2 regions of the Streptomyces sp. NPDC058650 genome follow, and region 1 is predicted to be linked to the other one. Evidence: riboswitches for the same ligand, from Rfam matches in the RefSeq annotation. Region 1 holds a riboswitch; the other holds the start of a gene.
What was found. Region 1 has a riboswitch for glycine ahead of gcvP (aminomethyl-transferring glycine dehydrogenase). Riboswitches for the same ligand answer to the same signal wherever they lie in the genome.
Positions count from the first base shown of each region.

Region 1 (3,201 bases):
GCGGGGGGCGGTGCGGGTGCCGATGGTGTGGCGGACGCGCGCGAGTCCGCCGGGGCCGTTGCCGCCGCCGTCGAGCGGCGGTGGGCGCCCGGGCACGACGTACGGCACGCGGTGCACGGGGCGGGGTGGGTGCAGGGGAGCGGGGTCGGGCGGGTCACGGTGCGGTTCGAGGAGCCGTGGTCGGCGCCGGGGCGGGTGCGGACGTTCTCGGTGGACGATCCGGAACTGGAGCCTTCGGAGCCGTTGCCCTTGGTGCGGGGGGAGTGTCCGGCGGGGACGTGACTCGGTTGTCGGGTGTCGGGGGTGGGGTGTGCGCCCGGCCTCGCGGCCGGGCTGGGGTTACCGACCGCGCCGCTCGTGCGGTGGGGTGGGCGGAGGTGCGGGTTTCCCGTGGGGGTTCGCGCCTTGGCGGCTGTGGGTTTGCTCGGGAGGCGCGCCTCGGGGTCAGGGACCCTCTTGGCCTGCCAGGTGGCCGAAGTCGGTGTCCTGGGGGTTCTGGGGCGGGGGTGGGAGCGTGAGGTCGTAGTGGCGGTAGAGCTGGAGCTCCTGCTCGGGGGAGAGGTGGCGGCCCACGCCGAAGTCCGGGGCGTCCTTGATGAGCGCGCGTTCGAACGGGATGTGGAGGCCGTCGTCCAGGAGGTCGCTCGGCTCCAGGGGGACGAAGGCGTCCCGGCTGAACAGGCCGGTGCGGACCGCGGCCCATTCCGGGATGCCGGTCGCGTCGTCCAGGTACACCTCGTCCACGGTTCCGATCTTGTGTCCGTTCCGGTCGAACGCCTTGCGGCCGATCAGGCTGCGCGGATCGATGTCGGTCTGCACGGTCCCTCCAACTGGTCGCAACTGCTCTACACCCCTACGAAAGTGCACATCTGGGATGTCGGCCACTTGAGCGATGGGAGCCGCAACCTCGCTGGTAGGCTGGCTGTGGCTGTCGACCCTGTGCGGGAGAGTCCCCCGGAGAAACCTTCCGGAGGGCGCCGAAGGAGCAAATCCTCCCCGGAATCTCTCAGGCCCCTGTACCGCGCGGACGAGGTCACTCTGGAAAGCAGAGCGGTGTCCACGGCATGCGCTCTCACCGACGGTGAAAGCCGGCGTGCCGCGAGGCGTGCCGGTGAAACTCTCAGGTTGAGATGACAGAGGGGGAGGCCGTCCGGGTACCCGCGCCGTGGTGCCCCTCGCAGGTCGTGACGACCAGGAGGCCTCCGTACATGACTGCCAACCGCATTCCGCTCTCCGAGCTCGAACAGGGCATCCCGTTCGAGCAGCGGCACATCGGGCCCGACGCCGAGGCGCGGGCCAAGATGCTCGCTCAGGTCGGTTACGGCTCGCTCGACGAGCTCACCGCCGCCGCGGTGCCGGACGTGATCAAGAACGCCGAGGCGCTGGGCCTGCCGGCCGCGCGCACCGAGGCCCAGGTGCTGGCCGAGCTCCGCACGCTCGCCGACAGCAACCAGGTCCTCGCCCCGATGATCGGCCTCGGGTACTACGGGACCTTCACGCCTCCGGTCATTCTTCGGAACGTCATGGAGAACCCGGCCTGGTACACCGCCTACACGCCGTACCAGCCCGAGATCTCGCAGGGGCGTCTGGAGGCGCTGCTCAACTTCCAGACCATGGTCGCCGACCTGACCGGTCTGCCCACCTCGGGCGCCTCCCTCCTCGACGAGGGCACCGCCGCCGCCGAGGCCATGTCCCTGTCCCGGCGCGTTGGCAAGGTCAAGAACGGCGTCTTCCTCGTCGACGCCGATGCCCTGCCGCAGACGATCGCCGTCATCGAGACCCGCGCCGAGCCGACCGGTGTCGAGGTCGTCGTCGCGGATCTCAGTGACGGGATTCCCTCCGAGATCGCCGCGCGTGGTGTCTTCGGTGTGCTGATCCAGTACCCGGGCGCCTCCGGTGCCGTGCGGGACATCAAGGCCACCGTCGACCAGGCCCACGAGCTCGGCGCCATCGTCACCGTCGCCGCCGACCTGCTCGCGCTGACCCTGCTCACCTCGCCCGGCGAGCTGGGCGCGGACATCGCCGTCGGTACGACGCAGCGCTTCGGCGTGCCCATGGGCTTCGGCGGTCCCCACGCCGGTTACATGGCCGTCCAGGACAAGCACGCCCGCTCGCTGCCCGGTCGCCTGGTGGGTGTGTCCGTCGACGCCGACGGGAACCGCGCGTACCGCCTCGCCCTGCAGACCCGCGAGCAGCACATCCGCCGCGAGAAGGCCACCAGCAACATCTGTACGGCTCAGGTGCTGCTCGCCGTCATGGCCGGCATGTACGCCGTCTACCACGGGCCGGACGGGCTGAAGGGGATCGCGCAGCGGACCCACCGGTACGCCACGATCCTCGCCGCGGGTCTCACCGCCGGTGGGGTCGAGGTCGTGCACGGCTCGTACTTCGACACCCTCACCGTCCGGGTGCCCGGCAAGGCCGACGAGGTCGTCGCCGCCGCCCGCGACGCCGGGGTGAACCTCTACCGCGTCGACGCCGATCTCGTCTCGATCTCCTGTGACGAGACCACCGGACGCGAGCAGCTCGCCGCCGTCTGGGGCGCCTTCGGTGTCGACGGCGACGTCGAGGCCCTGGACGCCACCGCCGAGGACACGCTGCCCGCCGGGCTGCTGCGCTCCGACGCGTACCTGACCCACCCGGTCTTCCACGCGCACCGCTCCGAGACGTCGATGCTGCGCTACCTGCGCAAGCTCGCCGACCGCGACTACGCGCTCGACCGCGGCATGATCCCGCTCGGCTCCTGCACGATGAAGCTGAACGCGACGACCGAGATGGAGCCGGTGACCTGGCCCGAGTTCGGCCAGATCCACCCCTTCGCCCCGGTCGACCAGGCGCAGGGCTACGTCACGCTCATCACCGAGCTGGAAGAGCGCCTCGCCGAGGTCACCGGATACGACAAGGTGTCGATCCAGCCCAACGCCGGTTCGCAGGGCGAGCTGGCCGGCCTGCTGGCCGTCCGCGCCTACCACCGCGCCAACGGCGACCTCCAGCGCACCGTCTGCCTCATCCCGTCCTCCGCGCACGGCACCAACGCCGCCTCCGCGGTGATGGCCGGCATGAAGGTCGTCGTCGTCAAGACCGCCGACGACGGCGAGGTCGACATCGCGGACCTGCGCGCCAAGATCGAGCAGTACCGCGACGAGCTGTCCGTGCTCATGATCACCTACCCGTCCACGCACGGCGTCTTCGAGGAGCACG
Region 1 is NZ_JBHXRL010000003.1:10,460-13,660, forward strand. Features, by position in the region: gene ACFWWU_RS06120 (DNA polymerase IV) at 1-282, shown strand, start outside; gene ACFWWU_RS06125 (PRC-barrel domain-containing protein) at 445-819, opposite strand; glycine riboswitch at 933-1,032, shown strand; gene gcvP (aminomethyl-transferring glycine dehydrogenase) at 1,209-3,201, shown strand, end outside.

Region 2 (3,201 bases), on a different contig from region 1:
GTAGCGCAGCTGCTGGGGGTTGCTCATGACCTGATTCTCCTGGATCGGGGGAGTACTGATGAACGTGGGTCTCGCGGGATGAGACCCGGGATGAGACGACTGCGTCACTTAAGGCGCTTGCCGCGCTACTTCTGGCGCTTGTAGAACGGCAGCGCCACGACCTCGTACGGCTCGTGGGTACCGCGGATGTCCACACCTACACCCTCGGTGCCGGGCGTGGCGTGCGCCGCGTCCACGTAGGCGATCGCGATCGGCTGCCCGAGGGTCGGGGACGGGGCGCCCGAGGTCACCTCGCCGATCACCACGCCGTCCTTGACGACGGAGAACCCGGCGCGCGGGACCCGGCGGCCCTCGGCGATCAGGCCGACGAGCTTGCGCGGCGGGGCGGTCTCGGCGCGCTCGGCGGCCTTCTCGAGCGCCTCGCGGCCGACGAAGCGGCCGTCGTTGGTCGTCTTCTCGAACTTGACGACCCGGCCGAGACCGGCGTCGAAGGGGGTGAGGGCGGTCGTCAGCTCGTGGCCGTACAGCGGCATGCCCGCCTCCAGGCGGAGCGTGTCACGGCAGGACAGGCCGCAGGGGATGAGGCCGACCGGGGTACCCGCCTCGGTCAGCGCCTTCCACACGCCCTCGGCGTGCTCGGGCTTCAGGAACAGCTCGAAGCCGTCCTCGCCGGTGTAGCCGGTACGGGCGATCAGCGCGGGCACGCCCGCGACCGTGCCGGGCAGGCCGGCGTAGTACTTCAGCCCGTCCAGGTCGGCGTCGGTGAGCGACTTCAGGATGCCGGGGGACTCCGGGCCCTGGACCGCGATCAGGGCGTACGCGTCACGGTCGTCGCGGACCTCGGCGTCGAAGCCGGCCGCGCGCTCGGTCAGCGCGTCCAGGACGATCTGCGCGTTCGAGGCGTTCGCGACGACCATGTACTCGGTCTCGCCGAGGCGGTAGACGATCAGGTCGTCGAGGATGCCGCCGTCCTCCTGGCAGATCATCGTGTAGCGGGCGCGGCCCACGCCCACCGTGGAGATGTTGCCGACGAGGGCGTGGTCGAGGAGCTCGACGGCCTGCGGCCCGGTGACGGTGATCTCACCCATGTGGGAGAGGTCGAAGAGGCCCGCCTTGGTCCGGACGGCGATGTGCTCGTCCCGCTCGCTGGCGTAGCGCAGCGGCATGTCCCAGCCCGCGAAGTCGGTCATGGTCGCGCCCAGCGAACGATGCAGCGCATCGAGGGCGGTAAGACGGGGGGCAGTGCTCATGGGGTGGCTCCCGGATCCCAAGGGCGGTTCGGTGACGAAACACATGACGGGCGAGGACGTCCTCCCCATCTGTCATGGAACCTGAGAGGTTCACCGAGAGCATCTCGTCACCGAGAGGTCGGCTTGCACCTTGGGTGGGGACACGGCAGGGTGTCCCGCTTTTCAGATCTGCCTCATCCACGCGGTACGGGGCCTGAGAGATTCAAGGGAGGGTCTTGCTCCTTCGGCGTCCGGACGCGTGAGCGTTCCGGAACTCTCCCGCGCGGATTCGAGCGGCCGGTATGAGGTTGTATGGCGACTGAGCGCGCCTGGCGCGCACATCATTGCACGCGTGCTCCGCGCGGCACATCACTTGTATCTCATTACCGCTTCTTTACACTTTGTGGGCAAGGGTCTCCTGAGGCCCGGCAGGGGGAGCAACGATGGGGATCCAGCACACCGGCGCATACGGAACCAGTACCGGCCTTCCGACCCAGCGTGCCCGGGCCAGGGCCAGGACCGGCCGCCGCGGCCGGCTCCTGCGGGACCTGCGCGAGCGCGGCGGCCGGGGGCCCCGTGCCCTCACCTTCGCCGCCGGCGACCTCGTCGTCGTCTCCGGGCTGCCCGGCAGCGGCAAGTCCACCCTCATGCGGCGCGCCGCCGACGGCCGGGGCATCGACTCCCAGGACGTCCGCGAGCGCTGGGAGGCCCGCATGCCGCGCTTCCTGCCCTACGCGGTCTACCGCCCCCTGGTACGGGTCGCGCACTACGCCGGACTGCGCCACGCCCTGCGCTCCGGCGCGAGCGTCGTCGTGCACGACTGCGGCACCCAGTCCTGGGTGCGGGGCTGGCTCGCCCGCGAGGCGCGCCGCCGCGGCGGCGCCCTGCACCTGGTCCTGCTCGACGTCGACCCGGACACCGCGCGCGACGGCCAGCGCGCCCGGGGCCGCGGTGTCTCCGCGTACGCCTTCGCCCGGCACCGGCGGGCCGTCGGCCGGCTCCTGCGGGCCGCCGAGTCCGGGGCCCTGCCGCACGGCTGCGCCTCGGCGACGCTCCTCGACCGGGACGCCGCGGACGCCCTGCGGAGGATCGGCTTCCGCGACACGGCCTGAGGGTCGACCCTGGCGCGGCCCGAGGGCCCCTCTCTTGCTCGTACCCACTGCTTTTGGCCACGGCGGCGCCAGGGCGGCGTTAGGGTGCTGCGGGGCGGCGCGGGAGGGTGCGCCCGCGCGAGACAGGGGAAGAGGGACCGTGGACGTGACGTGGCCGGGCAATGAGCTCGAAGAGGTGCTGGCCGCCTCGCTCGGCAACCCCGCCGCAGGGGGCCGACTCGTCGAGGTGCTGGGCCGCAGCCCGGTCTGGGTCCCCCTGCCCAACGGCGGCGGCCCCGACAGCCCCGACCTGGACCTCGCCACCATGGAGATCGACGGCGCGGCCTTCGTCCCCGTCTTCAGCTCCGAGCAGCAGTTCCTCGCCTGTGTCGGCACGCACATGTCCTACACCGTCGCCCCCGCCCGCGACTTCGCCCGCGGCCTGCCCCCGCAGCTGGGCATCGCCGTGAATCCCGGTGGCACCGTCGGCGTCCCGCTGCCCCCGCCCGCCGTGGCGGAACTCTGCCGCGCCGGCCGCACCCCGCTCGACGGCCCGGCCACCGGCGGCCGCGTCCGGCTCTTCGAGCCCGACTGGCAGGACGACCCCGTCGACTTCCTCGCCGCCGCCTCCGCCGAATTCGAGGCCGCGGGCGTCGTCGCCACCGCCCGCCGCGCCCTCGCGAGCGTCGAGGGCACCGAACCCGCCCTCTTCATCGGCGTCCAGCTCGCCGCCTGGGACGGCGTCGACCGCAACGCTCCCCTGGACGCCCTCGGCCGCGCCCTCGGCCGCGTCGAGGTCGCCTGGCCGGTCAACCTCATCCTGCTCGACATGGCGCAGGACCCGGTCGGCGACTGGATGCTGGAGCGGGTACGCCCCTTCT
Region 2 is NZ_JBHXRL010000002.1:239,874-243,074, forward strand. Features, by position in the region: gene gcvH (glycine cleavage system protein GcvH) at 1-27, opposite strand, end outside; gene gcvT (glycine cleavage system aminomethyltransferase GcvT) at 126-1,250, opposite strand; glycine riboswitch at 1,423-1,521, opposite strand; gene ACFWWU_RS04850 (AAA family ATPase) at 1,673-2,341, shown strand; gene ACFWWU_RS04855 (enhanced serine sensitivity protein SseB) at 2,481-3,201, shown strand, end outside.
Region 2: it holds a riboswitch for glycine, as region 1 does, so the genes downstream of both, gcvT (glycine cleavage system aminomethyltransferase GcvT) here and gcvP (aminomethyl-transferring glycine dehydrogenase) in region 1, are expected to answer to the same signal.